3 regions of the Tessaracoccus yangjingae genome follow, and region 1 is predicted to be linked to each of the others. Evidence: riboswitches for the same ligand, from Rfam matches in the RefSeq annotation. Region 1 holds a riboswitch; each other region holds the start of a gene.
The links. Region 1 has a riboswitch for FMN ahead of ribD (bifunctional diaminohydroxyphosphoribosylaminopyrimidine deaminase/5-amino-6-(5-phosphoribosylamino)uracil reductase RibD). Riboswitches for the same ligand answer to the same signal wherever they lie in the genome.
Positions count from the first base shown of each region.

Region 2: another riboswitch for FMN. It lies ahead of ACZK5D_RS02395 (ABC transporter permease); the one in region 1 lies ahead of ribD (bifunctional diaminohydroxyphosphoribosylaminopyrimidine deaminase/5-amino-6-(5-phosphoribosylamino)uracil reductase RibD).
Region 3: another riboswitch for FMN. It lies ahead of ribD (bifunctional diaminohydroxyphosphoribosylaminopyrimidine deaminase/5-amino-6-(5-phosphoribosylamino)uracil reductase RibD); the one in region 1 lies ahead of ribD (bifunctional diaminohydroxyphosphoribosylaminopyrimidine deaminase/5-amino-6-(5-phosphoribosylamino)uracil reductase RibD).

Region 1 covers NZ_JBUZNN010000011.1:55,736-66,086, reverse strand. The annotation lists gene ACZK5D_RS14230 (HAD hydrolase family protein) at 1-562, opposite strand, end outside; FMN riboswitch at 2,279-2,410, shown strand; gene ribD (bifunctional diaminohydroxyphosphoribosylaminopyrimidine deaminase/5-amino-6-(5-phosphoribosylamino)uracil reductase RibD) at 2,519-3,604, shown strand; gene ACZK5D_RS14220 (riboflavin synthase) at 3,607-4,230, shown strand; gene ribB (3,4-dihydroxy-2-butanone-4-phosphate synthase) at 4,223-5,452, shown strand; gene ribH (6,7-dimethyl-8-ribityllumazine synthase) at 5,452-5,919, shown strand; gene ACZK5D_RS14205 (cysteine desulfurase family protein) at 7,199-8,374, opposite strand; gene ACZK5D_RS14200 (DsrE/DsrF/TusD sulfur relay family protein) at 8,472-8,822, opposite strand; gene ACZK5D_RS14195 (OsmC family protein) at 8,847-9,371, opposite strand; gene ACZK5D_RS14190 (metalloregulator ArsR/SmtB family transcription factor) at 9,473-10,153, shown strand.
Region 2 covers NZ_JBUZNN010000001.1:501,062-511,412, reverse strand. The annotation lists gene ACZK5D_RS02410 (MMPL family transporter) at 1-9, shown strand, start outside; gene ACZK5D_RS02405 (MDR family oxidoreductase) at 515-1,480, opposite strand; gene ACZK5D_RS02400 (ABC transporter substrate-binding protein) at 1,491-2,513, opposite strand; gene ACZK5D_RS02395 (ABC transporter permease) at 2,510-3,349, opposite strand; FMN riboswitch at 3,436-3,568, opposite strand; gene ACZK5D_RS02390 (bifunctional [glutamine synthetase] adenylyltransferase/[glutamine synthetase]-adenylyl-L-tyrosine phosphorylase) at 3,604-6,522, opposite strand; gene ACZK5D_RS02385 (sterol carrier family protein) at 6,652-7,071, shown strand; gene ACZK5D_RS02380 (glutamine synthetase family protein) at 7,093-8,385, opposite strand; gene ACZK5D_RS02375 (DUF2510 domain-containing protein) at 8,572-9,420, shown strand; gene map (type I methionyl aminopeptidase) at 9,447-10,307, shown strand; gene ACZK5D_RS02365 (transglutaminase-like domain-containing protein) at 10,304-10,351, shown strand, end outside.
Region 3 covers NZ_JBUZNN010000002.1:509,817-520,167, forward strand. The annotation lists gene ACZK5D_RS05270 (ABC transporter substrate-binding protein) at 1-840, shown strand, start outside; gene ACZK5D_RS05275 (ABC transporter permease) at 884-1,849, shown strand; gene ACZK5D_RS05280 (ABC transporter permease) at 1,915-2,721, shown strand; gene ACZK5D_RS05285 (ABC transporter ATP-binding protein) at 2,718-3,518, shown strand; gene ACZK5D_RS05290 (ABC transporter ATP-binding protein) at 3,515-4,297, shown strand; gene ribH (6,7-dimethyl-8-ribityllumazine synthase) at 4,313-4,834, opposite strand; gene ACZK5D_RS05300 (bifunctional 3,4-dihydroxy-2-butanone-4-phosphate synthase/GTP cyclohydrolase II) at 4,831-6,066, opposite strand; gene ACZK5D_RS05305 (riboflavin synthase) at 6,063-6,656, opposite strand; gene ribD (bifunctional diaminohydroxyphosphoribosylaminopyrimidine deaminase/5-amino-6-(5-phosphoribosylamino)uracil reductase RibD) at 6,656-7,681, opposite strand; FMN riboswitch at 7,784-7,912, opposite strand; gene ACZK5D_RS05315 (phenylacetate--CoA ligase family protein) at 8,050-8,934, opposite strand; one part of gene ACZK5D_RS05320 (IS3 family transposase) at 9,004-10,058, opposite strand; one part of gene ACZK5D_RS05320 (IS3 family transposase) at 10,058-10,337, opposite strand.

The sequences.
Region 1 (10,351 bases):
CGACGGCGACGCCAATCTCGCAGCGCGCGAGCATGGTGTGGTCGTTCTCCGCGTCGCCAATGGCGATAGTGGAGTGTCGGGACAGGCCCAGGTTGTCGAGGGCGGCGTCCAGTCCGGTTCCCTTGGTGACGCCGGCCGGCACGATCATCAGGGCGCCGCGGTTGCGCGTGAGTTGGTAGTCGGCTCCGAGCCGACGGACCTCCTCCAGAACGAGGTGGTCGTGGGTCGCCGAGCAGCCCAGGAGTACCTGCCCGCGGTCGACCCGGACCCCGCGGCCCGTGAGTGCGTCGGCCAGCGCTGGGTCGATCGGCTGAGCCAGCACCTGCGACCCCGCCCTGGTGTGGAGCACCGCGCCGTTTTCGGCGACGATTGCGTCGAACCAGTTGTCCACATCGGCGAAGCCGGCCCGCAGGTGACGCAGTGTGCGGCCGGTGACGAGCACGAGGCGGCGCCCGCGGGCGCGCGCCTCGGCCAGGGCAGCGAGCACGGCCGAGGAGGGTTGCTCACCGTCTGTCAGAGTGCCGTCGAAGTCAAGTGCGATAGCGCGGAAGTAGTCAGGCATGGCCTAACCCCCAGGGTGGCGAAGGTCTTCGTTCGCGGGGGGGGGATTTCCCCTCGCACGCTACATTCTTCACGAATCGTGCTTCGCATGTCAACCGTACGAATGATCACGGGGCCACCAGCCCTCGAGGCGCAATGGCGCGATCGTCGAGCGATACGACATCCCGCACGCGGCGCTGGGGCTCGCGGGACTTTCACTCGGAATCAGGGACGCAATTCGATACGACGACCTTGCGATGGGCACCCGGGTGCCGCTCCTGTCGTGCGCTTGTAGCGCCTACGACCGCCGGGTGGTCGCAGACGTCTCACGCGATGCGGACTCCGTCTGTCTGTCACGACCATCGGCTGAGCTGAGTCAGGCTCGGGCGGTCGACCAGGGATCCTTTGAGTATGTCGCTTGACTTGGGCCCACCAGGGCGTTTGAAGTGACCATCGGCCTGCGGGTGAACTGACGCCCTCCTGTGTCGGCGTCCCTTCGTGGCAACTGCGGTCGTCCGCCTTGGGGGAGGACGGGCTGTCGATAACGGCAAAGGAGCACATCACGCTACCGGGCGTCACGTGGTGCTCACGGGCAGCCGTGGCGTGGTCAGGTGGCGCGAGGGTGGCAGGGGCTTAGGCCCCCGTGGTGTCCGAGCTGTCCACCGGCTGCGGTCGGCAAGCGTTATGCGGGGTGACTGGCTCGTCTGGCTGATGACAGGAGGCCGCGATGCAGCGCGAGATGCGACGCCGGGGTGGGGGGTTCGGCTTCGACGAGGACCGGGTTCAAGTCTTCGACGCGGCGGGCACCTTCGTGCCGGGGCCAGCACCCGACGTCCAGGGCGAGAGGGTGTTGGCCGTGGGGGTCGTCGCGGTCAACGAGGAGGTCGTGTCCGCGCGTGACATCGCGACGGGGGTTGCCGATGATGCCCGAGAACCTGCGCTTGCACGCGACCACACCCCGAGGCCGGATCGCGCTCCTCGCAGCATCCGCCGCAGGAGGCGACGCCACGGTCGCTCCCGCGTTTGCCGCCCTCTGCAACGACCTGCTGGCAGCCCTGCGATGAGCAACGAACCTTTCGCCAGTGACCCTCTCGTGTCCGCCTATGCTGAGGTGCAGCCTTGGACGCGTGTTCCGCGCGCGTCTGGGGTTCAGAATCATTCCCCACGCATTCCCCACGGCAAGGTGACGAAGTGGCAATCAATCCGCATAAGTCCTTGTCAGGGGGTCATTATCGGCTGATAGAAGAGAGCTTCAACTCCTCTTTCGCGCACAAATGTGCCCTTGACTAGGGGTGATGCAGCAAAAAGGCGAGAGGCGAAACCTCTCGCCTTTCTTGTGTCCCGAGCGGTGTCGAGGCCGCTGACAAGGAAGAATGCATCGCTTGTGGATTTGCCGCCCCCATTGGAGGGGGGTTAATCTCCCCAAGCGTGGTGCACTTCCCACGGGTTCCCCACGGTGTGGAGGTGCTCGGACTCGCATGTTGCCGTCAGGCGGTCACCGACGGCCGGGGGCTGGGGGTCGCCACACCCTTGTGAAAGTCGAACGCCGCTGTCTGCGGCTCATGCCACCGGTCGCCCTCAAGCGGTCCCGCCGACGGACCCACAACCCTTCGCAGCAAGCTGAGCACTCCCGGCGCTCCGATCGCCTCCATCGCGGGATGGAAGGCCTCAGGTGCCTGCAGCCGAAGTGGACGGCATCCTGCCGAGACGCGTGGAGTTCGCTACTCTTTGCCGCAAGAACGTGCTCCGGGGTCGGTGTAACTCCGAACCGGCGGTGATAGTCCGCGACCCTGCGGCTCCTTGTGAGCCAATGGTTGAACCGGTGGGATTCCGGTACCGACGGTTAAAGTCCGGATGGGAGGCGCACGCGGTTCGTGGCGTCGCCGCGCGCCGACGCTCCTGCGTTGGCGATTCCGGTTTCGCTGCGCGCTGGCATGTCCCTACCCCGGAGTCGTCACACGAGACGACGGAGGGGCAGATGAGTCCGACCATCCTGGAAGACCGGCGATCAGCCGGTGCCACCACAAGCGCGCACGAGAGCGCCATGGACCGTGCCCTCACGCTCGCCGCCCGCTCCCCGCGGGCCGACCCGAACCCACGCGTCGGCTGCGTCCTGGTCGGCGGCGACGGCCGGATCGTGGGCGAGGGCTGGCACCATGGCGCCGGAACGGCGCATGCGGAGGTTGAGGCTCTCAACGCCGCCGGTACGGACGCCGCCGGCGCCACCGCGTACGTGACCTTGGAGCCCTGCAATCACCACGGCCGTACTGGGCCTTGCGCCGAGGCGTTGCTGCGCGCCGGCGTCCGTCGCGTGGTGTACGCCCAGGCCGACCCGAATCCGCCCGCGTCCGGCGGCGCGGCCACGCTGGCCGCGGGGGGCGTGGAGGTGCTGGGCGGCGTCCGGGCGGCGGAGGCGGCCCACCTCAACGAGGCCTGGACGTTCTCGGTGACGCACGGTCGTCCTTTCGTCACCTGGAAGGTGGCGGGCACCCTGGACGGCCGGACCGCCGCCGCGGACGGCTCGTCGGCCTGGATCACGGGCACACCGGCCCGGCTCGACGTCCATCGGTTGCGGTCCCGCTGCGGGGCGATCGTTGTCGGGACGGGGACGGTGCTGGCTGACGATCCCCGACTCACGGTCCGCCGCCCCGACGGCACGAATGCGCCCGGGCAGCCCGTCCGGGTGGTCGTCGGACGCCGCCCGATCCCCGCTGACGCCCGCGTCCTGTCGCCAGATGCGTCCACGCTGCTGCTCGCCGACGACCCGGCAGGTGTCCTGGCGCGCCTGCAGGAAGCCGGTGTTCGCCACGTCTGGCTGGAGGGTGGGGCCTCCCTCGCCGCGGCGTTCGTCACGGCCGGCCTGGTCGACGAGATCGTCGCCTACCTCGCGCCCGTCCTGGTGGGCTCCGGCGCCCCGCTGATCGGCGACCTGGGTATCGGCACCCTCGCGGACGCCCACCGGTACGCCCTCGTCGATGTGAGCCGGCTGGGCGACGACGTCCGGCTCACCCTCCGACCCCTCCCCGGTCTTTCAGAACCCCAACCGAACCCTGGCAAGGAGTGATCATGTTCACCGGCATCATCGAAGAATTGGGCGAGGTCGTCGAGATCCGCCACCTGGAGGACTCCGCCGTCGTGACCGTCCGCGGTCCGCTCGTCACGTCGGACGCCACCCACGGCAGCTCGATCGCCGTCAACGGTGTCTGCCTCACCGTGACCGGCCTGGACGGGGACCTGTTCATGGTCGACGTCATGGCCGAGTCACTCCGGCGCACGTCGCTGGGCGGCCTCACCCCGGGGGACCGGGTCAACCTGGAGCGGGCGATGGGGTCCGACGGCCGGTTCGGTGGGCACATCGTGCAGGGACACGTCGACGGAACGGGCCGCATCCTGTCCCGTACGCCGGGCGAGCAGTGGGAGGTGGTCGAGATCTCCTGCCCGCCCGAGGTGCAGCGCTACCTGGTGGAGAAGGGCTCGGTCACCGTCGACGGCGTGTCCCTGACCGTGTTCGACATCCGGCCGGACCGGTTCACGGTCTCGCTGATCCCGACCACGCTCGAGCTGACGACGCTCGGCTCCGCCGCTGTCGGGGCGGTCGTCAACCTTGAGGCGGACATCCTCGGCAAGTACATCGTCGCCCACCTCGAGCGTCTCGAACTTGGCGCCCTGCGGGAGACCACCCATGCCTGAGTTCGCCACCATTCCCGCAGCCCTGGACGCGCTGCGCGCCGGCCGTCCGGTCCTGGTCCTCGACGACGCCGACCGGGAGAACGAGGGGGACGCCATCTTGGCGGCCTCGACGGCGTCCGCCGAATGGGTCGGGTGGATGGTGCGGCACACATCGGGCTACCTGTGCGCCCCCCTGCCCGTCGACTGGGCCGACCGTCTGGGCCTGCCCCTCATGGTTCCCGACAGCGCCGACCCGTTGCGGACCGCGTACACGGTCAGCGTGGACGCGGCGTCCGGGGTCACGACCGGGATCTCGGCGGCGGACCGGGCCACCACGCTCCGTGTCCTCGGCAACCCGGACGCCGCGGCGTCCGACCTGATCCGGCCCGGGCACGTCCTGCCGCTGCGCGCCCGGCCGGGCGGGGTCTTCGAACGGCAGGGGCACACCGAGGCGACCGTCGACCTGTGCCGGTTGGCCGGCCTGCCGCCCGTGGGCGTGATCGGTGAACTCGTCCACGATGCGGGTGAGGTGATGCGGACGCCCGACGTCGTCGCCCTCGGCGCGGCCGAGTGCCTGCCCGTCATCACGATCGCGGACCTGGTCGCCTGGCGCGACCTGTACGACCGCGTCACGCTGGCCGCCGTGACGACGCTGCCCACCGCCCACGGGACGTTCGCGTTGCACGGCTACCGGGACCGGCGCACCGGAGCCGACCACCTCGCCTTGATCAGCCCACGCGGCCTCACCACCGATGGCGCGGCACCGCTCGTCCGCCTCCACTCCGAATGTCTCACTGGGGACGCGTTCGGTTCCCGTCGCTGCGACTGCGGCCGCCAACTCGACGAGTCCCTCGCCGTCATTGCCCGTCAGGGGGGTGTCGTGATCTACCTGCGAGGTCACGAGGGGCGCGGCGTGGGGCTGCTCGCGAAGTTGTCGGCGTACGCCCTCCAGGACGTCGGCGCGGACACCGTCGACGCCCAAACCCTGCTGGGCCTACCGGTCGACGCCCGCGAATACGGCGCCGCCGCCGCCATCCTGACCGCCGAAGGGGTGGTCCGGGCCGAACTGCTCACCAACAACCCGGCCAAGGCCGACGGCCTGCGCACGGCGGGGATCGACATCACCGGCCTCCGTCCGCTCATCGTGGAGCCCAACCCCGACAACGTGCACTACCTGTCCACCAAGCGCGAGCGGATGGGCCACCGCCTACCCACCGCGTCCAACCTCGTCCAGGAGGCCTGATGGCCGGCTCCGGCACCCCCCACCTCACCGTCGACGGCCGCGGCCGACGCATCGCCGTCGTCGCCTCGTCCTGGCACGACCGCGTCATGAACTCACTCGTCACCAACGCCGTCACCACGCTGGAACGCGCCGGCGCGACCGTCACGGTGGTCCGCGTCCCGGGCACGTTCGAACTGCCGGTCGCCTGCGCCCGCCTGGCCCACCACTTCGACGGGCTGGTCGCCCTCGGAGTCGTCATCCGGGGCGGGACACCCCACTTCGACTACGTCTGCTCCGGTGCCACCCACGGCATCGTCGACGTGATGACCCGCACCGGAACGCCGGTGGGTTTCGGTGTCCTCACGTGTGACACCGAGCAGCAGGCGCTCGACCGCGCAGGACTTCCCGGATCACCGGAGGACAAGGGACGCGAGGCGGCCGAGGCCGTCCTGGCCACTCTCTCTGCGCTGACCGCCGCAGTGCCCTGATCCTCCCACCACTGCAAGCGCCCGGACACCCGGAATGGTCGCCGCCGGTGAGCCATTCGATCGTCTGCGCTTGTCACCACGTTCAAGGCGTTCGTGGCACCTGGGCGGCGTCCCTCACCTCCGATGAGTCGCTCGACGACGTCCTCGAGCATCGCGGCACCGATCGTTTCCTCACCGTCGACGACGAGCGCGAAGTGGGTGCCGCCCGCCTGCATGGCGGCCAGGGCGGCCTCCAGGGTGGCGTCCTTCGCGATGGTCGCCAGCTGGCGGAGAAATGGACCGCCCGGCGCCACCCCGGCCGAACCCGCCACCAGTGGGGTCGTCGTCGACCGCACGCCGCACCCGGTCCCTGTCATCAAGGGTGGTGGCGACGTCTGGTCCGCCGACGGGGACGTCCGACTCTGGATTCGGCGGACAGGGACGATCCGTAGCGCCAGTCTCCCGGTGGCTTCGCGGCGCCCCTGTCCGCGAGGAGGAGCCGGAGCCCGTTAGGACGGATGTCGTGTTCGCTCGCCGCCGCCAGGAGGACGCCCATGAACCCCGAGCCACACCACCATGTCACCGGGACAGGATTGTGGCTCCAGGGGGCCGACGTCCACGGCGTCTGCGCCGACGCGGGGCAAGTCGTACACCGAGATCGCCGAGACTGTGGGAGGTGTGACATGGAGGCCGTCGCTATCACGTGCGTGGTTGCCCGAGGGCTCGTGGACGCCTTGGAGGCACTCCTCTTGAGCCTGCCTGGTCGGCGCCGCTCTGCTGGCAGCGTTGCGGTGAACGCCGGGTGGGTTGGGGCTGCGACGCTTGGCGGTCGTCGGCCTATGCTGAAGGCAGTATTGGACGCGAGGTCCGCGCGGCCTTGGCTCCGGTGCTATTCCCCACGTATTCCCCACGGCAAGGTGACGAAGTGGCAATCCATCTGCATAAGTCCTTGTCAGGGGGTCATTATCGGTTGATAGAAGAGAGCTTCAACTCCTCTCTCGCGCACAAAAAGTGCCTCTGACTAGGGCAAATAGGGTGAAAAGGCGGGAGGCGAAAACCTCTCGCCTTTCCTATGTCCGGATGTTGTGACGTGCCGGTGACAAGGCAGAATACGTCGCTGGGGCGACCGGCGCACTCCCTCGAGTCCGGCTCGTTCCCCACGCTGGGGTGTGTTCCCCACGCAGCCTGGGTGATCCTTCGATCAAGCGTTGCGACCCCGCGGCTCCCCGTGTTCCGCCTCTTCGGCGAATCTTCCAGCTGCTTCGGTGTGGCGCCTATCGGGCGTCACGGGCGGGGTGGTTCAGGAGCTGGTGTGGTGGTGTGGCGTCAGGCCGATGTGGGCCGCGGCGTGGTTGATCTCGTCTTCGGTCGTCCAGCGGCCGAGCGAGAGCCGCAGGGCGCTCATGGCTCGGGCCGGGTCGAGGCCCATGGCGGTGAGGACGGGTGAGGGCGAGTCGTGTCCGGCGTGGCAGGCGGACCCGGCGGAGGCGGCGACGGCGGTGAGCTCGTCCAGGAGGGTGGGGGCGCGGGTGTCGTCGATGCTGATGTTGAGGGTGTTGGGGAGCCGTTGCGTGGGGTGGCCGTTGAGGTGGACCCGGCCGGGCAGCAACTCCTCGAGCTGGCGGTGCAGTTCGTCGCGCAAGCTGGTGAGCCGTTCTGTTTCGCCTGCGTCGAGAGCACGCGCGGCGAGGTGGGCGGCGTGACCGAGGGCGACGATGTGGGGGACGTTCTCGGTGCCGGCGCGCAGGCCTGATTCCTGGCTGCCGCCGACGATGTGGGGTCGCAGGGTCACGCCGTCGCGGACCCAGAGGGCGGCGACACCTTTGGGTGCGTACATCTTGTGCCCGACGACGGTGAGCAGGTCGACCCCGAGGGTCTCGACGTCGACGGGGATCTTGCCGACGGACTGGGCGGCGTCGGTGTGCATCAGGACGCCGCGGGCGTGGGCGACCCGGGCGATGTCGGCGATCGGTTGGAGGGTGCCGGTTTCGTTGTTGGCGTGCATCGCCGTGACCAGGACGGTCGCGTTAGTGATCGCATGCGCGACCGCGTCCGGGTCGACGAGCCCGTGCCGGTCGACCGGCAGGACGGTGACGTCGGCGTCGTAGAGGTCGGCGAGGTCGGCGCAGGCGGCCAGGACGGCGGGGTGTTCGGTGGCTTGGGTGATCACGTGGGGTCGTTGCCCGGGACGCCGGCGGGCCAACACTTCGCCCGTGATGGCGAGGGCGTCGGCTTCGGAGCCACTGCCGGTGAACACGATCCGCCCGGTGTGTCCGCGGATGAGGTCGCTGACCTCGCGGCGGGCGGTCTCGACGGCGGCGCGGGCGGCGCGTCCGTAGGGGTGGCTGCTGGACGGGTTTCCGAACTCCGCCCGCAGGTAGGGAAGCATCGCGTCCACAACGTCGGGGTCGATGGGAGTGGTGGCGTTGTAATCGAGGTAGACGGGCCGTCCGGCCAGCCCCGGGTGCGGGTTCATGTGGTGCCCCTGAAGAGGTTGGTGTGCGCCTATGGTCAGGGTAGGCGGTCCGGTGGTAGACGCCGCAGGCGTGGCGCGGCGTCCACCACCGCTGTGGTCAGAAGACGAGGACCTTGTCGGCGGCGAGGGTGTGATCGGTGAGTTCTTCCATGGTGGAGCGGCGGGCGCCGGGGATCAGCATCTCGACGGTGATGCCGCGGGCGTCCATGCAGGTGCCGCAACACAGGATCTCGCCGCCGCTGCGGGTCACCGAGCCGAGCATGCGGTCCAGCTTGTAGTAGCCGTCGGCGGTCTTCTGACCGGCCATGGCGGCGGTGACGCCGTCGCCCATCAGGAAGACGGTCATGTCGACGCCGTCGCGTTTGGCCATGGACGCCGCCAGGCGGATCGCGTTGTAGGTGGAGTCCAGCCCGTAGGCGGAACCGTTGATGATCATCAAAGCCTTCATGGAGATGTTCCTTTCGAGTGGGGGTCAGGCGCGTTCGACGGTGGTGGTCAGAGGGATCGGGTGGAGGATCGTGTAGACGAAGGGGCACTTGGCGCGGGCCGCGTCCTGCCAGCGGGCGAGGGTGGCGTCGTCGACGTCGGCACTGACGTGCACGGCGACGGTGATCTGCTCCATCAGCGGTGCGTCCCCGGAGTCGTAGACGGCGGCCACGTTCACGTCCTGCTCGGCGACCACGCTGACCGCGTTCAGCTCGACCCCTTCGGTGGCGGCGATCGTCACCATGGTCGAGGCGTAGCAGGCACCCAGTCCGGCCAGCAGGTACTGCAGAGGGTCGGGGGCCAGACCTTGCCCGCCGAAGCCGGGGGCGATGTCGACGTGGAGGTCGGTCGTGTCCTTACCGTGGGACACCGACGCCGTGTACGCCGGCTCGCCTGCGGTGAAGCTCCACCTGCCCTCCACCCGCTTGTGCAGCCGGAACACCGAGGTGTCGGTTCGGCCGCGTTCCATGACGCCACCCAGGACGTCGAGGTCGAGGTTGTTCAGTCTCACAGGACTCCTTATTCAACGATCTGCTTGAACAACCGCGAGCGTAGCACTGGAGAGCCCCGGGTGCACTACTATTCACGTGAATCGTTGAGGAGGTGTCCCAGGTGGACGGACGTCAGTTCAAGGACGAGGTTTTCGGGCACTTCGCGCGCATGGGGGCGGCGTTCGGGCACGCCAAGCGCGTCGAGATCATCGACGTGCTGACCCAGGGTGAACGAAACGTGGAGTCGCTGGCCGGGCAGATCTCGGCGAGCGTGGCGAACACCTCCCGCCATCTGCAGATCCTGTCCGCCGCTGGGCTCGTGAGCCGGCGGGTCGAGGGCACCGCGCGGGTGTACCGGCTGGCCGCCCCCGGCGTCGAGACCGCCTACCGCACCCTGGTCGGGCTCGCCGAGAGCCGGGTCGCCGAAGTCACCGCGCTGACCGAGGCTTTCTTCGCCGACGCCGACGGCACCCGTCCCGTCGCGTTCGACGAACTCGACACGCTCAGCCGCTCCGGCGATGTCATCCTGGTCGATGTGCGACCCGAGACCGAGTTCGCCACCGGCCACGTCGACGGCGCCCTGAACATCCCGCTGGCCGAGCTGGCCACCCGCCTGTCCGAACTGCGCGACGACGCCACCATCGTCGCGTACTGCCGGGGCCCGTACTGCGTCATGGCCGCCACGGCCGTCACGCGTCTTCGCGAAGCGGGCCGACAAGCTCTCCGCCTCGAGGGCGGGTATCCGCAGTGGCGCGACGCAGGGCGTGCGACGTCGCCGGGTTCGCTGAGGGGCCCTTCGTGAACCCCTGACGCGCCCGGGCCCACGTGGGCCCGGGTGCCGGAAGCTCGGCACCCTGGGGAGCGCCCAGCTGGCCAGCCGGGTGATATATGCCACCACGCGCGCGGCGATGAAGTGCACCTCGGCGGGTTCCGGCGGTTCTGGAACGGGTCGATCGGGGTGACCGCCATGATCGCGGGTCACCGCAGCGGCACGGCTGCC
Region 2 (10,351 bases), on a different contig from region 1:
ACCGACTGAACCTCGACCCCTCGCCGGCGCGTTCTCTCCCAGCCACTCCCACCCATGACGGCGGCTGCGCGCAGGGATGCGCGAGGTGCGCAGGAGGGTGGGTGACGGGAGGGCGGCTAGGCGCAGGGATGCCCAGCCCGAGGGGCACCCAGAGGAACCCGCCTGAAGCAGGCTTGAGCCAGGGCCGCCCTGCCGGCGCACGCCCGGAGGGGACCACGCCATGGGCAGACGAGTGACGGGAGACGTGAGACGAGGCCCGGGCGGCCTCAACTACCCGACCACAGCCCAGCACGCGGCCGACAAGCAGGCGGTGGACACGGGCCGCACGGGCCTCGACTCAGGGCTCCCGGCACCCGGAGCGGGAACCGCGACCCGGTCCATGGACAGGCGTACGTCGGTTGGTTTCGGCGCGGGCTGGGCCGCTTCGCGGCTCGGCCCGGCTCAACCCAAGTCGACACGCGCGGAGCCGCAGGCGGCTCGGCGCGGCTCAACCAGCGGGAAGGGCCGCCGAAGCTCAGAGCTCGACGAGGGTGCGGCCGTGGCGCTGTCCGGCGAGGAGGTCCTCACCGGCGGCGATCACGCCGTCGAGGCCGACCCGGGTGGTCATCGCGTCCAGCAGGTCCACGTCGACTCCCCGCGACAGCACACGCCACGCGTCGGCACGGTCCTCCATGTCCGCCCACACCGAATCGATCCCCGCCAGCGTGACCCCGCGCAGGATGAACGGCAGCACGCTGGCCGGCAGCTCGGCGGAGCCCGCCAGCCCGCAGGCGGCGACCACCCCGTGGGGCTGGGTCTGCGCGATGGCGTTGGCGAGCGTCTGGCCGCCGACCGAGTCGATCACGCCGCCGTAGACGGCCTTCTGCACGGGGCGGCCCGGGTCCGCCAGGGCCTCGCGCGGCAGGACAGTGTCCGCCCCCAGCTCACGCAGGTAGTCGCCCAGCTCGTCGGGGCGCCCGGTGACCGCCGCGACCCCGAATCCCGCCGACGCCAACAGCATCGTCGCGATCGACCCCACGCCGCCCGTCGCCCCGGTCACCAGCACCGGCCCGGCGTCCGGGGTGACCCCCTCCATGACGAGCCGCAGCACGGCCAACGCGGCCGTGTAGCCGGCGGTGCCGAGGGCGGCCGCCCGCTCCGGGGTGAGCCCGTCGGGGATCCGGACGGCGAGGTCCGCGTCTGCGCGGGCGAGGTCGGCGTAACCACCGTGCCGGCTCTCGGACAGGCCGGCGCCGTTGAGGACGAGCCATTCGCCCGGGTTCCAGCGCTCGTCCGGCGACTCGACGACGCGGCCCACCATGTCGATGCCTGCGATGAGCGGCCGCTGCCGCACCACCCCGGGCCTGCCGGTCACGGCCAGGGCGTCCTTGTAGTTGAGGTCGGAGTACACCACCTCGACGAGGACCCCCTCGTCGCTCAGCAGCTCCTCGCAGCCCTCCTCGAGGGCCACCCCGTCATCCCGCACCACGATTCCGCGCATGGCCACCACCCTAGGCGAGATCCACGTACGGGTTCGCCGGGGCCTGCTCGATGACGCCCACCTCGACGAGGAAGTCGGCCATCCGCCCGAACGCCGCGGTGTCGAGCGACACGTCGACCTTCCCGTCCCTGGTCCAGAGTCCTGTGGTCGCCTCCAGCACCTTCGCGGCGGACTCCCGCTGCGCCGGGTCGGCGAGCGCGGGCACCTGCTCGGCGGTGGCGTCCAGCGCGGCCTCCGGATCCGCGATCACGGCCTCCTGCGCCTCCCGCATGCCGGCCGCGACAGCCGCCAGCACGTCGTCGGACACCTCGGTGCCGACGGTGACGAGGCTCGGCCCCACCAGGCGCGGCGACGCCGGATCCGAGATGGGGATCGAGATCACCTGCTCCCCCTGCGCCTGGAGCTGAACCAGCTCGTTGTTGCGGAAGCCCATGATGAAGTCCACCTGCCGGGCGGCCAGCGCCGAAAGCTGCGTGTAGCCGATGTCCATCAGCTTCACGTCCGCCTCGGTGAGCCCCGCCTCGTGCATCGCGGCCAGCGCCGCGTAGTAGCTGGACCCGAAGTGGCCGGGGATGCCGAGGCTCCGGCCGGCGAGCACCGCCAGGCCCTCCTCGGCCGAGAGGCCGAGTCCGGCGCCGCCCATCACCTCGAGCGGGTAGGTCTGGTAGCTGGTGGCGAACGTGCGCAGGTCCTGGCCGTTGGCCGCGGCCACCATGGCCTCGTCGGCGGAGGCGAACACGACGTGCTCCTCGCGGGCCAGCACGGCGCCGAACACGTCCTCCTGCTGGCCGTGGTGCCGCAGCGTCACGTCGAGCCCCTGCTTGGCGAACAGCCCCTCCCTCACGCCGAGGTAGAAGGCGCTGAACTGCACGTTGGGGATGTAGGTGAGGCCAACGGTGAGCACGCCGTCGGCGAGCATGCTCCCGCTGGGCGTGGGTGTGGGGGTGGTCTGCGGCCCGGCCGAGCAGGCGGCGAGTCCCGTGGCGCCGGCGACGGCGAGGCCGCCGAGGATGAGGGAACGTCGGGTGATCATGTGGATTCTCCTTGGAGTCGGGCGACCGCGGCGCGTTCTGCGACGTGGACGAGGCCGTGCAGGGTGAGGGAGGTGAGGCTGATCCAGGCGACGACGGCGAACAGCCCCGCCGTGTCGGCCGCCTCCCGGGTGAGGGTGAGGAGCGTGCCGAGGCCGGCTCCGCCCATCACGAGTTCGCCGACGACGGCGCCGGTCATGGTGAGCACCACGCCGCCGCGGACGCCGGCGAGGATGGCGGGGGCCGCCATGGGGCCCTCGACGTGCCACAGCCGCTGCCGGGCCGAGGCGCCGTCGAGGAGCGCGTTCTCGACCACGCGCATGTCGAGGGACCGGAGCCCCACGACGGTGGTGGTCACCATGGGGAAGAACGCGATGATGGCGCACAGCACGGCGATCGGCACGGTGCCGTAGCCGATCCACAGCACCAGCAGCGGCGCGATGGCCACGAGCGGGACGGTCTGCGAGACGGCGACGAACGGCTCGATCACCGCGGCCAGCAGCCGCGAGTGCGTGATCACGATCCCCAGCGGGATGGCCACGGCGACGGCGAGGACTGCGCCGAGCAGCGCGGCACCCAGGGTGGGCGCCAGGTAGCGCAACGCCACGCCTGTGGTGGCCTGGGTGACCATGCGCGAGACGACGTCGACCGGGTTGGGCAGGTACAGGGGGGCGATCAGGCCGGTGGCGGTGACGCCCCACCAGAGGAGCAGCACGACGGCGAACGCCGCCATTGTGGTCTTCCACCGCCCAGCGGTGGGCCTGGTGCGGGCGGGGTAGGCGGACCACACGCCGAGATGCGCGAGTGTGCGCGCCCGCCGCCGCTCCTGGATGGTCATCGTCCCGGTCCTTCAGTCAGGTCCGGGGTACGCGCAGGGACGACGGCATGCATGCGCGCACGGAAACGTGCGCGCGCCGTCGCACACGCGTGTTCCTCCCATCCAGACTCTGACTGTCGGTCTCGGAGTTCCACCGAGTCAACCCTTTGGCCCGGCTGGGCCGCGGGGGTCGCGGACTATCACCGCCGGTTCGGACTTACACCGACCCCGGAACACGTTTGGGTCGATGGTAGCACCACGCTCGCGGGCGGCTTTCAGCCCTTCCAGAACACGGAGCCCACCACGTCCGAGGCGCGGCGCATCAGCCGGCGGGTGTCGTCGACCAGCTGCGACGACTCCCTGGGGCCGTAGCCGAGCAGCACCGAGGTCGCGGCCAGCTCGCGGACATCCGACGGGAGGGCGTCGCTCGCACGGCCGCGCACGAGCATGATCGCGTCGCGCAGCCGGCTCGCCCGCACCCAGGCCTCCTCCAGCCGGACGGCCTGCGCCTCCTCCAGCAGCTCGAGCCGGGCCAGCAGGCGCAGGGCCCCCAGGGTGGAGGTGGTCCGCAGCCCGGGGTGCGCGTGCGCGTGCTGCAGCTGCAGCAGCTGGATGGTCCACTCCACATCGGACAGGCCTCCGGGGCCCAGCTTGAGGTGCCGGTCCCGGGGCACCCCCTTCGGGATGCGCTCGGTCTCCATCCGCGACTTCAGCTTGCGGATCTCGGTGACCTGCTCGGGCCTCAGCCCGCCGACGGGGTAGCGGAAGCCGGCCAGGCCGTCCAGCACCTCCTCCGCCAGCCGCAGCTCCCCAGCGCCGGGCCGGGCGCGCAGCAGCATCTGTGCCTCCCACGTGGAGGCCCACTTGGCGTAGTAGGTGGCGTACGAGGAGACGGTGCGCACCTGCGGCCCGCCCTTGCCCTCGGGGCGGAGGTCGGTGTCGACCACCAGCGCCGGGTCGGGGCCGGGCTTGCCGATGATGTCGGCGAGGTGCCGCACCAGCTCGGTGGCACGCGTGAGGTCCTCGCCCTCGACGCCGTCGGGGACCACGAACATGCAGTCGGCGTCCGAGGAGTACGACATCTCGCGGCCGCCCCACCGCCCTAGGGCGATGACGCCCACCTCGGGGGCGTCCACCCGGCGGCGCGCGAGGACCAGGCCGGCGTCGATGGTGGCCGAGGCCAGGTCGCTGAGCGCCACCTCCACGGTGGCGAGGTCGGCGTCGCCGAGGACGTCGCTCAGCGCGATCCGGCAGAGCTCGGCCCTCCGCAGCGCGCGCACCGACGCGATGGCCTTGTCGAGGTCGTCCTGGCGGCTGGCCGCCCGGCCCATCGCCTCGGTCAGCTCCTCGGCCGCGCGGGGACGGAGCTCGTCGTTGCCGGCCAGCATGTGGATGTGGTGCGGCGCCCGCTTGAGCAGGTTCACCACGTAGCGGCTCGACGACGCGATCCGGGCCAGCCGGTGTGCCATGTAGCCCTCGTCGCGCAGCGCCCGCAGGTACCAGGCGCTGCTGCCCAGTGCCTCGGAGAGCTGCCGGAAGGAGAGGAGGCCGAAGTCCGGGTTGGGGCCCTCGGCGAACCACTCGAGCATCGCCGGGAGCAGCTGGCGCTGGATCTCGGCGCCGCGGTCCGTCCCGCGGGTGAGCGCCTGGATGTGCCCGAGGGCCGCCTGGGGGTCGGCGAACCCGAGGGCCCGCATCCGGGTCTTGGCGGCGTCGGGGGTGAGCTTGAGGCCGTCGGTGGGCACGTGGCTGACCGCGTCGAGCAGGGGCGAGAAGAAGATCCGCTGCTGCAGCCGCCGGACGCGGCGGGTGGAGTCCCGCCACCGCGCCTGCAGCTCCTCGCCGCTGAGGCCGAGGGAACGGGCGATGTGGCGCACGGCCAGCTCGTCGTCGGGCACCAGGTGGGTGCGCCGCAGCCGCCTCAGCTGGACCCTGTGCTCCAGCACCCGCTGGAACCGGTAGGCCGCCGCCATCTCCGCTCCGTCGGCGCGCCCGATGTAGCCGCTCCCCACCAGCGCCGTCAGCCCGGTGAAGGTGCCCCGGACCCTGAGCCGCTCGTCGGCCCTGCCGTGCACGAGCTGCAGGAGCTGCACGGAGAACTCGGTGTCGCGGAGGCCGCCCGAGCCGAGCTTGATCTCCTTGTCGGCCTGCTTGGCCGGGATCAGCGAGATCACCCGCTCGCGCATGGCGCGGACCTCGGCGAGGAACTCGGGCCGCTCCCCCGCCTGCCACACCATCGGCCACACCATGTCGACGAAATCCTGGCCGAGCGCCTGGTCACCGGCGGCGGGCCTGGCCTTCAGCATGGCCTGGAACTCCCAGTTCTTCGCCCACTTCTCGTAGTACGTGCGGCAGCTCGCCAGCGTCCGCACCAGCGGGCCCGCCTTGCCCTCGGGCCGGAGCGCCGCGTCGACCTGCCAGATGGTGCCCTCGGCGGTGTGCGCGGAGCACAGCCGGGCCTGCGCGGCCGCCAGCCTGGTGGCCACGGTCAACGCCTCGTCGGCGCCGATGCCCTCGGCCGGCTCGGCGATGTAGATCACGTCGACGTCGGAGATGTAGTTGAGCTCCTGCGCCCCGGTCTTACCGAGCGCGAGGACGGCCAGCCGGGCCTTCTCCCACCCCGGCACCTCGGCGCGCGCGTGCGCCAGCGACATCTCGAGCACCGCGTCGGCCACGTGCGCAAGCTCCTCCGCCACCTCGTCGGCGAGGGCCAGGGAGTCCGGCGCGGTGAGGTCGCGCACGGCGATCTCGACGAGCGCCACCCGGTTCGCCAGCCTGAGCGCGTCCGCGGGTCCGCGCGCCACACCGTCCTCCAGCCCCACTCGGGCCGCGAAGAACTCCTGCCAGCCGGCGCGGCCCCGGCGGCGGGGCGGCTCCCGGAGGGCCTCGATCTCCTCGGGATGCCGCACCAAGGTCTGGGCGAGCGCCGTCGATCCGCCCAGCACCATGACGAGGCGGTGCAGCCAACCCTCGTCGACGGCGACGCGGGCGATCAGGTGGGGCGCGGCCTCGGCGATGCGGTCCAGTGAGTGGAGGGCGAGGTCGCGGTCCGCCACGGGCTCGAACACGTCGAGGTCCACCGGCGGCTCGCCGTCGATCCGCTGCTGCCACCGCTCCCAGACGCGCGCGCTGGCCGTCGCGGAGTCGAATCCGCGCCGGGCGAACTCGCCGGTCTGCGACTGGTACCTGGTCACCCGCTCAGAGTATCGACGCCCGGCCCGGCGCGCGGGCGTCACCCGCAGGCGGCTCGGCGCACTCGGAACCGGAGGCCGGCGCCTCCGCCGCGGGAGGCGCGTCCAGGCACTGGTTATCCTGGGGCCACCATGTTCAAGCCCACCCCGACGGTCGTCGCGGCACTGCGGGAGCGCCTCGGCCCCGATCCTTCGCTCGACGCCGAACTGTCCAGGCGCCGGCCGGACCTCACCGGGCTCCTGCTGCGCGCCGCCGCAGACCCCGCCCCCCTCGGCCGCGACCTCACGGCCGCGGTCTGCCGGGCGGGATGCGGGCTGCTGGGCGAGCGGCATCCGGGGGCGTCGATCGAGGTGCGGGTCCCCCCGTTCGCGGCGGTCCAGATCGGCTTCGACACCGGGCCCAGGCACACGAGGGGCACCCCGCCCAACGTGGTGGAGATGACCCCGGACACGTTTGTTGGCCTCGCCGTCGGGCGCATCCCGTGGGACGAGGCCCAGCTCAGCGCCTCAGGCGTGCACGCCGACGAGGCGGCCCGCGCCTTCCCCCTCTAGCCGCGACACCGACGGCCCGCGTCACATCACGCGGATGTGGCGCTCCAGCTCCCACGGCGTGACCTGCTTGCGGTAGGCGGAGAACTCCTCGTGCTTGTTGCGCAGGAAGTACTCGAAGACGTGCTCGCCGAGGGTCTCGGCCACCAGCTCGCTGTCCTCCATCAGGCGCAGCGCCTCGTCGAGGTTGCGGGGCAGCTCCTGGATCCCGATGGCCTGGCGCTCGCGGTCCGTGAGGCGCCACACCTCGTCCTCGGTCTCCTCCGGGAGCTCGTACTCCTCCTCGATGCCCTTGAGCCCGGCGTTGAGCAGCACGGCGTAGGCGAGGTAGGGGTTGACCGCCGCGTCGACGGCCCGGTACTCGATGCGCGCCGACGACGTCTTGCCCGGGGTGAACTGCGGGATCCGGATGAGCGCCGAGCGGTTGGCGCGCCCCCAGCACGCGTACGACGGCGCCTCGCCGCCGCCCACCAGTCGCTTGTAGGAGTTGACCCACTGGTTGGTCACCGCGGTGATCTCCGGCGCGTGCCGCATGAGGCCCGCGATGAACTGCTTGGCGGTCTTCGACAGGTTGTACTCGTCCGAGGCGTCGTAGAAGGCGTTGGTGTCGCCCTCGAAGAGCGACATGTGCGTGTGCATGCCGGAGCCCGCGTGCTCGGAGAACGGCTTGGGCATGAACGACGCGTGGATCCCCTGGCTGACCGCCACCTCGCGGATCACCACCCGGAAGGTCATCACGTTGTCCGCCATGGTCAGCGCGTCCGCGTAGCGCAGGTCGATCTCGTGCTGCCCGGGCGCAGCCTCGTGGTGGCTGAACTCCACCGAGATGCCCATCTGCTCCAGCATGGTGATGGCGTCGCGGCGGAAGTCGGTGCCGTCACCCAGGGTGGTGTGGTCGAAGTATCCGCCGTCGTCCAGGGGCACCGGCGGGGTGAGCGATCGGAGCAGGAAGAACTCGATCTCGGGATGGATGTAGAACGTGAAGCCCATCTGCCCGGCCTTCTGCAGCGCACGCTTGAGCACGTAGCGGGGATCGGCGAAGCTCGGGGAGCCGTCGGGCAGCTTGATGTCGCACAGCATCCTGGCCGTGGACCGGCCTGCCTGCCGCCACGGCAGCACCTGATACGTCGACGGGTCAGGGTGCGCCACCATGTCCGACTCGAAGACGCGCGCGAAGCCCTCGATGGCCGAGCCGTCGAAGCCCACGCCCTCGGAGATGGCGCCCTCCACCTCGGCGGGGGCGATGGCTACGGACTTCAGCGAGCCCAGCACGTCGGTGAACCAGAGCCTGACGAACCGGATCCCCCGCTCCTCCATCGAACGCAGGACGAACTCAGTCTGCCTATCCATGGCGCCCAGTCTGCCCGCACTTTGTTTCAGCCGCATGACGAACCGCGCGGAAACAGCCCACCGCGCCCGCTCCCGCGGCGGCGCCCGGGCGGGGCCGCCCGCCCGGGCCCGCGCGCGGGTGGATACCGCCTGACCAGCGCCTACTATTGGCCCATGGCAGAGCCCGGCTGGTACGCAGACCCGACGGCGCCGCAGGGCCGGCGCTACTGGGACGGGCAGCGCTGGATGGAGACCGGGCACTCCCCCCGCAGGGGGCCGGGCGCGGCGCTGTGGCTGCTGATCGCCCTGGTGGTCATCGGCGGGGTCATCGCGGCCATCATCATGTTCCCCGCCGGGTCCAACCCCTTCGCCGCCACCCCGGAGGACAACCGCTCCGCCCGCCCCACCGGCACCCAGTGGAACGAACTGGTGCCCACCGAGACGCCCAGCCCCACGCCCATCGAGACCGGCTTCGGGCAGCCCATCGAGTGCCCCACCGCCGACGACTACCCCCGCAGCGAGATCCGCGACGGGCGGCTGCACGGCGGAGGCCTGTCGATCGAGCCGCCGTCGGGCTCGCGCTGGGAACAGAACTCCGCGTGGATCGACTGGCTCTACGAGTCCAACGGCATGACCCGAGACATCGCCCTCGGGTGGATGAGCAACGTCAACGTCGGCTACATCAAGGTCTCCGACGGGTTCTCGCCCGTGATGAGCACCGCCGCCGAGCAGTTCGTCACCTGCATGGCCTCCTCCGGCATGTTCCTGGGCTTCGAGCGGCGCGAGCTGCTCATCAACGAGGACTACGTGGTCTCGGACCGGATCGGATGGCGGCTGACGTCCAACATCTTCGTCGGCAACATGGCGGACCAGGACATCGAGGGCGACGTGGTGGACATCATCCTGGTGCCCACAGACGACAAGGACCGCTTCGCCGTCTACGTCTCGTGCGTGACCATCGGCCATGACGAGAACCGGGCCGAGGTGGACGTGTCGCTCAACTCCCTGCGCTTCGACGGGTAGCCGGGCCTTACGTAGACTTGACCACTGTGAACCCAGTGACCCCGCACGACATCACCCCCCAGCGCGACGTGCCGCGCAGCATCCCCCGCCCCGAGTACGTGGGCCGGCCCGCGCCGAAGCGTTACACGGGCTCACACGTGCAGCCGCCCGAGGTGATCGAGAAGATGCGGGTGGCGGGCCGGATCGCGGCGGAGGCCATGTACGAGGCCGCCAAGGCCATCGCCCCCGGGGTCACCACCGACGCGCTCGACGCCGTCGCGCACGAGTACATGCTGGACCACGGCGCCTACCCGTCGGCGCTCGGCTACCGCGGCTTCCCGAAGTCCATCTGCACCTCCGTCAACGAGGTGGTCTGCCACGGCATCCCGGACCTGCGCCCGTTGGAGGACGGGGACCTGGTCAAGATCGACGTGACCGCCTTCAAGGACGGCGTGCACGGGGACAACTGCGGCACGTTCTTCTGCGGCGACGTCGACGAGGAGTCCCGGCTCCTCACCGAGCGCACGCAGGAGGCGCTCAACCGCGCCATCAAGGCGGTCCGCCCGGGGCGCCCGATCTCCGTCATCGGGCGGGTGATCGAGTCCTACGCCAAGCGGTTCGGCTACGGGGTGGTGCGGGACTACACCGGCCACGGGGTGCACACCACGTTCCATTCGGGCCTGGTGATCCTGCACTACGACGAGCCGCGGATGGACACCGTCATGCAGCCCGGCATGACCTTCACCATCGAGCCCATGCTCACCCTGGGCACGCACGAGACCGACCAGTGGGACGACGACTGGACCGTGGTCACCACGGACAGGTCGCGCGTGGCGCAGTGGGAGCACAGCCTGGTGGTCACCGAGACCGGCGCCGAGGTCCTGACCCTCCCGGGTTGGGCCGCATGAGCGTGCGCCACGTCTCCAGCCGTCTGGAGGTGACCGTCGGCGCG
Region 3 (10,351 bases), on a different contig from region 1:
TTCCACTACTACACCGACGCGAGTGCCGAGTCGAACGCACTGCTGACCGGTGAGATCGACATGGTCACCACGATCCAGAGCCCCGACGCCCTGACCCCGTTCGAGGGCAGCGGCGACTTCCAGATCAGCGAGGGCACCTCCACCACCAAGGAGCTCCTGGCGTTCAACGATCGCGTGGCACCGTTCGACGACGCCCGCGTCCGTCGCGCCGTGTACTCCGCCGTCGACCGCGAGAAGCTGCTGGAGTCCATCTGGGCGGGGCGCGGCCAGCTCATCGGCTCCATGGTGCCCCCCACTGACCCGTGGTACGAGGACCTGACCTCGGTCAACCCGTACGACCCTGAGCTGTCCAAGCAGCTGCTCGACGAGGCGGGCCTGGCCGACGGGTTCACGTTCACGCTGCAGACGCCCAACTACGACCCGCACCCGGCCGTGGCCGAGTTCCTGAAGTCCGAGCTCGCGAAGGTGGGCATCACCGTCGACATCAAGGTGATCACCGCCGACGAGTGGTACTCCGTGGTGTTCAAGGAGCGTGCGTTCGAAGCCACCCTGCAGGAGCACGTCAACGACCGCGACGTGGTCTGGTATGGCAACCCGGACTTCTACTGGGGCTACGACAACGCCGACGTGCAGCGTCTCGTAGGCGAGGCCGAGCAGGCCGCCACCCCGGAGGAGCAGGCCGCCAAGCTCAAGGAGGCCAACACCATCATCGCCACGGAGGCGGCCAGCAACTGGCTCTACCTCTATCCGCAGATCGTGGTGGCGAGCAGCGAGGTGTCCGGGTTCCCGGTCAACGGCCTGAACTCGCAGTTCTACGTGTACAACATCACCAAGGCCTGAGTAGTTCTGAGCGTCACAACACAGGAGGGCGGTGTGCCGGACCATGGGTAGTTACCTGGCCCGGCGCGCCGCCTTCCTGCTGATGTCGTTCGTCCTGGCGATGCTGCTGATCTTCGTCCTGCTGCGGCTCCTGCCCGGCGACCCCGCCAACGCCCTGCTCTCGGTCGACGCCACCCCGGAACAGATCGAGGCCGCGCAGCAGCAGGTGGGCTCCAACCTTCCCGTCCACGAACAGCTGGTGCGGTGGGTCGGGGACGTGATGCGACTCGACCTGGGCACCTCGTTCATCTCCGGCACCCCCGTGCTGCCAGACATCGTGTCCCGGTTGGAGGTGACGCTGCCGCTGACCCTGATCTCCTTCGTCATCTCCGTCCTTCTCGCCAGCGGGATCGGGTACGTCGCGGCGGCTCGGTCTCACACGCGACTCGGGGTCGCCGTGACCGCTGTGGCGCAGCTCGGCATCGCGGTGCCCGTCTTCTGGATCGGGATCCTTCTGGTGTGGCTGTTCGCGTTGGAGCTTCGTCTGTTCCCGTCCGGGGGGTTCCCGCGAGAGGGCTGGGCCGACCCGCTCGCGGCGCTGCGTTCACTGTTCCTTCCGGCCACCACGATCGTGATCGTCATGACTGCCTCGCTGGTGCGCTATGTCCGGTCTGCCACGCTCGACGTTCTGGAGAGCGACTACCTCCGCAATGCGCAGGCGTTGGGCAGCGGCTTCGGCGAGGCGTTCCTGCGCCACGGCGTCCGCAACGCCTCGGTGCCCGTCATCTCGATCCTGGGGATCGAGCTCGCGTCCACACTGCTGGGCGCCGTGGTGGTGGAGAGCGTGTTCACGCTGCCCGGGTTGGGGAGCATGCTCACCAAAGCCATCGCCCAGCATGACTACCCCAGCATCCAGGGGATCCTTCTGGTGACCACGTTCTTCGTGCTGATCGTCGGTTTCGCCGCCGACGTGGTGCAGCGCATCGTCGACCCGCGCCTGCGGTCCAGCCTTTCCGGGGCGCACGCGTGAGCGCCGGGATCGAGATCCGAAGCGCGCCCGAGCCGATCGCCCCGGCGCCGGCTCGACGGCGGGGTATGCCGGTGAGCCTCCTGGTGGGGCTGGTGTTGTTGGCTGCCGTGGGGATCGTCGGGTTGGTGTCGGTCTTCTGGTTGCCCTACGACCTCGCCGACACCACTGGTGGACGGCTCGAGGCCCCCGGACCTGATCACTGGTTGGGCACGGACAAGCTTGGCCGCGACACCGCCAGCTTCGTCATGGTGGGCACGAGGATCGCACTGACGGTCGGTCTCAGCAGCATGGCGATAGCGATGGCCATCGGCGTCATCGTCGGCCTGCTCGCCGCGTTCGCCACCGGCTGGGTCGACGACGTGCAGTCCTCTCTCCTGGACGTGGTGATCGCCTTCCCCACGCTATTGCTCGCGATGTTGATCGGCGCCATGCAGGGCGCCAGCCTGACCTCGGCGGTGGTCTCGATCGGATTGGCAGCCTCGGCGGTGGTGGCGCGACTCACCCGCATCCTGGCCAAAGGGCTGCTGCGGCGGCAGTTCGTCACCGCTGCCCGCACGTCGGGCACCAGTTGGCTTCGTATCGTGTTCATCCACCTGCTGCCCAACATGTGGCCCACGCTCGTGGTGACCGCCGCGCTCATCTTCGGCACCGCGGTCCTCGCGGAGGCGAGCCTCTCGTACCTCGGACTGGGGGTCCCGCCGCCCAACTCGTCGCTGGGCCGTCTGTTGCAGGGCGCGCAGAGCACCGTGCTGACCGCCCCGTGGGGCGCCGTCGCGCCGGGCGTGGTCATTGTGGCGATCGTGCTGGGGGCGAACTCTCTGGCCGACGGCCTACGCGAGCGGTACGATCCGACCCGGCGGGAGCGCAGATGAGCATCGAGGTTGAGGATCTCAGCATCACGGTCGCGGGATCCGGCAAGCGCGTCGTCGACGGCATCTCGTTCAGCCTGGACCCGGGCGAACGGGTCGGGATCATCGGCGAGTCTGGCTCGGGGAAGTCGGTCACCACCTTGGCGCTGCTAGGCCTGTTGCCCCGGTCACTGACGTCCTCAGGGTCTGTTCGCGTCGACGGCACCCAGATCGTCGGCGCCTCCAAGAAGCAGGTGCTGGGGATCCGGGGACGCCGGATGGCGAAGATCTTCCAGGACCCCTCCACCGCGCTCGATCCCCTCACCCGTGTCGGCGACCTGATCGCCGAGCCCCTCCGGCGGCACCAAGGCTTGCGTGGACACGCTGTGAAGGGCGCCGTCGAGCGGGCGTTGGCAGAGGTAGCGCTACCCGACACCCAGCGGCTGTCGCGGGCGTTCCCCCACGAAATCTCTGGCGGGCAGCGGCAGCGCGTCGCCATTGCGATGGCACTGGCCTGCCGACCAGCTGTCCTCATCGCCGACGAACCGACCACGGCCCTCGACGTCACCGTCCAGGCCGAGATCCTCGACCTCATCCGTCGACTCTGTGCCGATCATGGGATGGGCCTGGTGTTCGTATCCCACGACATCGCTGTCGTCTCGCAGACCGTCAGCCGCGCGCTGGTCATGCAGGGCGGGCGGATTGTCGAGAGGGGTCCGATCGATCAGATCGTCCACGCACCGACCGACCCGTACACGCGCCGGCTCGTCGCCAGCGCCCGCGCACTCGACGAGGCACTCACCACGGGGAGCATCTCGTGACCAAGCCACCGCTGCTCGCCTTCGAATCCGTAGGCTTCACCTACCACGGCGCCACCGACCCCGCCCTGAACCGCGTCACTTTCGCGCTGCCCAGCGGGGAAAGCCTCGGGATCGTCGGCGAGTCGGGCTCAGGCAAGTCCACCGCACTGAAACTGCTGCTCGCGCTCCACCCGCCCACCGTCGGCCGGGTCCTCTTCGACGGGGCGGAGCTGAACCTGCGGGACCGCCACCAGTTGCGTGAGCTGCGCCAAACGGTGCAGCCCGTGTTCCAGGACCCCTACGCCTCACTGGACCCAAGGATGCGCGTCGACAAGATCGTCGCCGAGCCGCTGGTGTCACTGGGCATCAGCCGATCGTCGGCCGATCGGCGTGCCCGAGTGGCGGCCGCGATCGAGGAGGTGGGCCTGGACGTCGACACCCTCGCCCGCTACCCCCACGAGTTCTCCGGAGGCCAACGGCAACGGATCGCCATCGCCCGGGCCCTGGTCACGGACCCAGCCGTCCTGGTGGCCGACGAGCCGGTCAGCGCCCTGGACGTCACCACCCGCATCGAGGTGATCGACTTGCTGGCCCGACTCCGCCGCGAGCGACAGTTGAGCATCGTGATGGTCTCCCACGACATGAGCGTGGTCGCCGCACTGTGCGACACCACAGTGGTCCTCAAAGACGGCACGGTCATCGAAGCGGGAGAGACCATGTCGATCCTGAACGACCCACACGAGGCGTACACGCGCCAGCTCATCAGTGCAATTCCCCGCCTCCACGCCGGTTCCCGCTGATCACCCGGGCGTAACCTAGCGCCGAGCCGCGTCGGCCTGGTCTGCGCGTCGGGCGGAGGGCCTGTGCGGTGAGCGCAGGCGTCGAAGGGTCAGTGCGGTGTCGATGGCTGCGTGGGCGGCTTCGTGGCCTTTGTCCTCGATTGAGTCGGCGAGTCCGGCTCGGGCGAGCGCTTGGTCTTCGGTGTCGCAGGTCAGGAGGCCGAAGCCGACGGGGGTGGCGTGGTCGAGTGCGACTCGGGTGAGTCCGTCGGTGGCGGCGGAGCACACGTAGTCGAAGTGGGGGGTGCCGCCGCGGATGACGACGCCGAGTGCGACGACGGCGTCGTGGGTGCTGGCCACCGCGTCGGCGGCGACGGGCAGCTCGAAGCTGCCGGGGACTCGGATCACTGTCGGTTCGGTGCCGGCCTCGGTGCAGGCGCGGAGTGCGCCGGCGAGGAGGCCGTCCATCACTTCCGTGTGCCAGCTGGCCGCGACGATGGCGACGGTGAGTCCGCGGGCGTCGACGTCGCGCGTTTCTGGGGCGCCGTGTCTGCTCATGTCAGTGCTCTTTCCTGCTCGGGTGGGAGGTCGGGGATGAGGTGTCCCATGCGGTCGCGTTTGGTGGTGAGGTAGGCGAGGTTGTGAGTCCCTGGTGGGACGACTAGGGAGACTCGTCCGGCGACGTTGGTGCCGAGCTGTTGGAGTGCGGTGACTTTGGTGGGGTTGTTGGTCATCAGGCGTATGGCGTCGACGCCGAGGTCGCGGATGATCTGCGCGGCCAGGGTGTAGCGGCGGGCGTCGACGGGGAGCCCGAGGTCGGTGTTGGCGTCGACGGTGTCTCGTCCGGTCTCCTGGAGGGCGTAGGCGTTGATCTTGGCCACCAGGCCGATGCCGCGACCCTCGTGCCCGCGCAGGTAGATGAGCAGGCCGCGGCCTTCGGCTGCGATCCTGGCCAGCGCGAGGTCGAGTTGGGGTCCGCAGTCGCAGCGGGTGCTGCCGAACACGTCGCCGGTGAGGCATTCGGAGTGGACGCGGGTCAGGACTGGTTCGGGGCCGGTGAGGTCGCCGAGCGCCAGGGCCACCTGTTCCTCGCCGTCGAGTTTGCTGCGGTAGCCGAGCGCGCGGAAGTCGCCGTGTCGGGTGGGGAGCAGGGCCTCGGTGACGCGCTCGACGAGCTGCTCGGCGCGTTCGCGGTGGGCGGCGAGGTCGTCGATGGAGATCATCGCGAGGCCGTGTTGGTCGGCGAAGTCGCGGAGCTGCTGGCCGCGTTTCATGGTGCCGTCGTCGTTGACGATCTCCACGAGGACGCCCACGGGCTGCAGCCCGGCGAGCCTGGCCAGGTCGACGGCGGCCTCGGTGTGTCCGCGGCGTGCCAGCACGCCGCCCTCTCGGTAGCGCAGCGGGAAGACGTGGCCAGGGCGGGTGAGGTCTGCGGGTTGCGTGTCGGGGTCTGCCAGGACCTGGACGGTGTGGGCGCGGTCGGCGGCGCTGATTCCGGTGCTCACGCCGTGGCGGGCGTCGACGGTGACGGTGAACGCGGTGCGGTACTGGTCGTCGTTGTCGCGGGTCATCAGCGGAATCTGCATGCGGTCCAGCAGGTCTCCGGGCATGGGGGCGCAGATCACGCCGCTGGAGTGCCGGATTGTGAAGGCCATCAGCTCGGCGGTGGCCTTCTCGGCGGCGAAGATGATGTCGCCCTCGTTCTCGCGGGACTCGTCGTCGACCACCACCACGGCCTGCCCCGCGGCGATGTCGGCGATTGCCCGCTCGATGGTGTCCAGCCGGATCATTGCGTGACCAGCCGCTCGACGTATTTGGCGATGATGTCGACCTCCAGGTTGACAGGGTCGCCAACCTGCCGGAGGCCCAGGGTGGTGCGGGCCAGGGTCTCAGGGATCAGACCGACGGTGAACGTCCCGGCCTCGTCGTCGACCTCGACGACCGTGAGGCTGGTGCCGTCCACGGCGATCGATCCTTTCGCTACAACGTAGCGGGCCAGCGCTGTGGGCAGTGAGAACGTGACGGTGTCCCAGTGCTCGCTCGGCTCGCGGGACACGACGTGGCCGGTGCCGTCGACGTGTCCCTGGACGATGTGGCCGCCGAGACGTGCGGTCGCGGTGACCGGACGTTCGAGGTTGACAGGGCTGCCTGGTACGAGGGATCCGAGGGAGGTCTTGTCGAGGGTCTCCTGCATCAGATCGGCGGTGAATGCGGCGCCGTCGAGGGTCACGACGGTCAGACAACAGCCGTTGACGGCGATCGACTCGCCCGGGGCGGCGTCGCTCGTGACCAGGGGCCCGGCGATCGTCAGACGCAGCGCGTCAGGGTAGGGCTCGAGGGCCACCACGTGGCCCAGTTCTTCGACGATTCCGGTGAACATCAGCATTCTCCTTCGAGGGTGGTTCGGCGCAGGGTGAGCCGAAGGTTGGCCTGGTCGCCAGGGTCGAGCGGGGGGAGGAGGGTGACGTCGATGAGGGTGAGTTGCAAGGCGTCGCCGATAGTGGTGATGCCGAGGTCGCCGATCACGGGGCTGCCGGCTCCCAGCAGGGTCGGCGCCACGTAGGCCACCACCTCGTCGATCAGGCCCTCGTGGAGGAACGGGGCCGCCAGGGTGGGGCCGCCTTCCAGGAGCACGTGGCGCCGCTGAAGCCGGTGCAGTTCGGCGAGCGCAGCCCGTGGATCACGGGTGCGCAGGTGCACCGTCTCGCCAGCATCGTCGAGCACCCGACTTCCCGGCTTCGGCTCGCGCAGCCCCATGACGACGCGCAGTGGCTGGGTCCCGAGAAGGGCGCCGTCGCGGTGGCGGACCGTGAGGTGTGGGTCGTCGACGGCCACAGTGCCGGTCCCGGCGAGGATGACGTCGCAGCGTGCGCGAAGCCGGTGCGCGTCTGCACGCGCGGCGCGCGAGGACACCCAGCGTGAACTGCCGTCAGCGGCGGCCGTGCGCCCGTCGAGTGTCGCGGCGAACTTCCACGTCACGTACGGCCGACCCCGGGTGACAGCGACCGTCCACTGGCGGTTCACCTCAGCCGACTCATCGGCGAGCACCCCGCCCTCGACGTCGACGCCCGCGTCACGCAGCCGCCCGGCGCCGCCCGCCGCCTCCGGATTGGGATCAGCTTGGGCGAACACCACCCGACGCACCCCGGCCGAGATCAACGCCTCGGTGCACGGCCCGGTCCGGCCCGTGTGGTTGCACGGCTCGAGCGTGACGACAGCAGTCGCCCCCCTCGCGAGGTCGCCGGCTGCGGCGAGCGCGTCGACCTCAGCGTGCGGCGTGCCCGCGCCGCGGTGGTGCCCCTCGGCGATGGGACGACCCTCAGGTGAGAGCATCACGCAGCCCACGCGCGGGTTCGGCCCGAACGGTGCGTCGTCCATGACGGCCAGGTCGAGGGCGCGTCTCATGGCAGCCAGTTCTGCCGGTGATTCGGTCACGGCGCCCCACTTCCCATTTCGGGCGCGTTCGGGGGCAACACGATCAGGCGGCAGGTACGCTGCCGCTGACCGTAGCGTGCGCTTCCCATCCGGACTTTGACCGTCGGTCCAGGAGTTCCACCTGGTCAACCGGCCAACAAGTTGGCCGGGTCGCGGACTATCACCGCCGGTGCGGAATTTCACCGCCCCCAGAGCACGCATACGTGTATCTCCGGGCAAGGATGCATCCGCGAGCCCCGGCAGTCAATTCCGAGAACGTCAACCGTGGCGGGGTGACTCTGATGTGGCTGCTGTATCTCTACGCAAGTCCGGGCTTCTCGGAGGAGTTGGGCGGCTACTCATAGCCCGCTGATGAGGGGGGCCTTGCCGAGCGGGGTGCGGGCAAGGTCGTGAACTGCGGTGAAGCCCATGTGGATATCGTCGCTGACGCCTGCGGCTGCGAGTCCGGCTCGGAGTCGGCGGGTGATCTGGTGGAGGTCCACCTGTTGGTCGGGGTCCACGATTCGTACCGTGATCCCCTCGTTGGTTTGTTGGACCTGCCAGCCGTGGACGGCTACCGGTTCGAGGGCGTCGTGGAACACGCCGGGCTGAACCTGCACGGGTTCTCCGGTCTTGCTGTGCATGCGGAGGGTCGCTTCGGTGCGGCCGGCGACGGTGTCGAGGCACCGGAAGGGTAGTCCACACTTGCAGGGTTGGGTGGCCAGCCGGATGGAGTCGGTCAGTTCGTAGCGGATCAGTGGCAGGGTGCGGCTGAAGAGGACGGTGGCCAGGAGACGGTCGGCCAGTTGGCCGTCGGGGACGGGCCGGTAGGTGTTGTCGACGGGTTCGATGATGACGAAGTCCTCGTACAGGTGCATCGAGCCGTGGCTGCAGGTCGAGGCGATGGTGGCGGTTTCTGTGGCGGCGTAGGTGTTGATCACCTGCACGCCCCAGGCGTCGATGGCCGCCTGACGGGCTGGAGGCAACTGCTCCTCGGAGGCGGTGATCACCTTCTCCGGCGAGATGTGGAGGTTCCCGGTTGTCTGGGCTTCGGCCAGTGGCGTCAGCATCGAGGCGTAACACACCAGTAGTCGGGGCTGGAACCGGTTCAGCGCCTGAACCAGGTCTGCGATGGGCTGTGTGGCGTCGAGTCGGAGGGTGGGGACCAGGGGGTTGCGCAGGGAGGCGCCGACAACCGCTGACTGGTGGGCGGGGTTGCGGGTGGACACGATCGCGGTCGGCACACGCCGGCGTGGACCGACCTTCACCTGGGCCCAGTCGTTGACGCGGGCGTAGGAGGAGAGGATGCGGTGTCAAGTTCCGGCTTTGATGGAGGCATGGATTGCACGCTCGGGCTCGTCGAAGGGCTGGGTGCAGGCCGTCGCGTGTGCTCTGGCGCTGTAGTGGGCGGTCTCGTATTCGACGGGTGGGATCAGGCCGATCTCTCCGTGGAGGCGCCGATGGTTGTACCAGTGGACCCATTCGACCACCGCGATCTCGAGGTCGTCGATCGAGCGCCAGGGGCCGCGATTGCGGACGAGTTCGCCCTTGAACAGGGAGTTGAGGGCCTCGGCCATGGCGTTGTCGTAGGAGTCGCCGCGGGAGCCGACCGAGGCGACTGCTCCTGCCTCGGCGAGCCGTTCGGTGTAGCGGATGGCCACGTATTGGGTTCCTCTGTCGGAGTGGTGGACGAGCTGGCTGGTGTCGTGTCCGTCGCGGGCCCGGGTCCACAGGCCCATCTCGAGGGCGTCGAGGGCCAGATCGGTGCGCAAGCTGGTGGAGACCTGCCAGCCCACGATGCGGCGGGAGAACACGTCGAGGACGAAGGAGACGTAGACCCAGCCGGCGAAGGTGCGCACATAGGTGATATCGGCGACCCACAGCTGGTTCGGCGTGTCGGCGCGGAACTGGCGCTCGACCAGGTCGGGGCGCAGGTCCGGCCCGTTGCCGGGCTGGGTGGTGCGGGGGCTCTTCGAGCGGATCAGGCCGCGTAACCCCAGCTCGCGCATCAGCCGACGGGTGGTGCATCGTGCGATCAGGCCGGAGCCCGTCGGGTGGCAGGCGTGCCCGGCGATGCCCTCGCGAACCAGCTGCGCATGGACCTTGCGCACCCCGTACACGCCGTAGTTGTCGCGGTGCACGCGGGCGATCTCGACCCTCAACTCCTCATCGCGCACCGCGCGCGGCGAGGGTGGCCGCGACCGGGCGGAGTAGTACGTCGACGGGGCGATCTTGGCGCCGGCCTCGGTGAGGACCTGACAGATCGGCTCGACCCCGACCTCGCGCCCATCGACCACGTCATGGCGATGGGCGTCGATGTAGGCGACTACCTGGGGTTGGGGCGGTCGAGCTCCGCCGCGAAGAAAGCCGCCGAGGTCTTCAAGATGTGGTTGGCCCGACGCAGCTCGCGCACTTCCCGCTCAAGCTCAACCAGCCGCTGCGCGTCCGAGGTCGTGGTGCCCGGCCGGGTACCCTCGTCGACCTCTGCCTGGGACACCCAGCCGCGTAGCGTCTCCGGGTTGATCCCTAGCTGCTCCCCGATCCGGCGGATCGCCCCCGGCCGTGACGCCGGGTCCTTCCTCGCCTCCAATGTGAGCCGGATCGCCCGCTCACGCAACTCGTCGGGATACTTCCGTAGTGCTGGCATCCGATGCCCTCCTT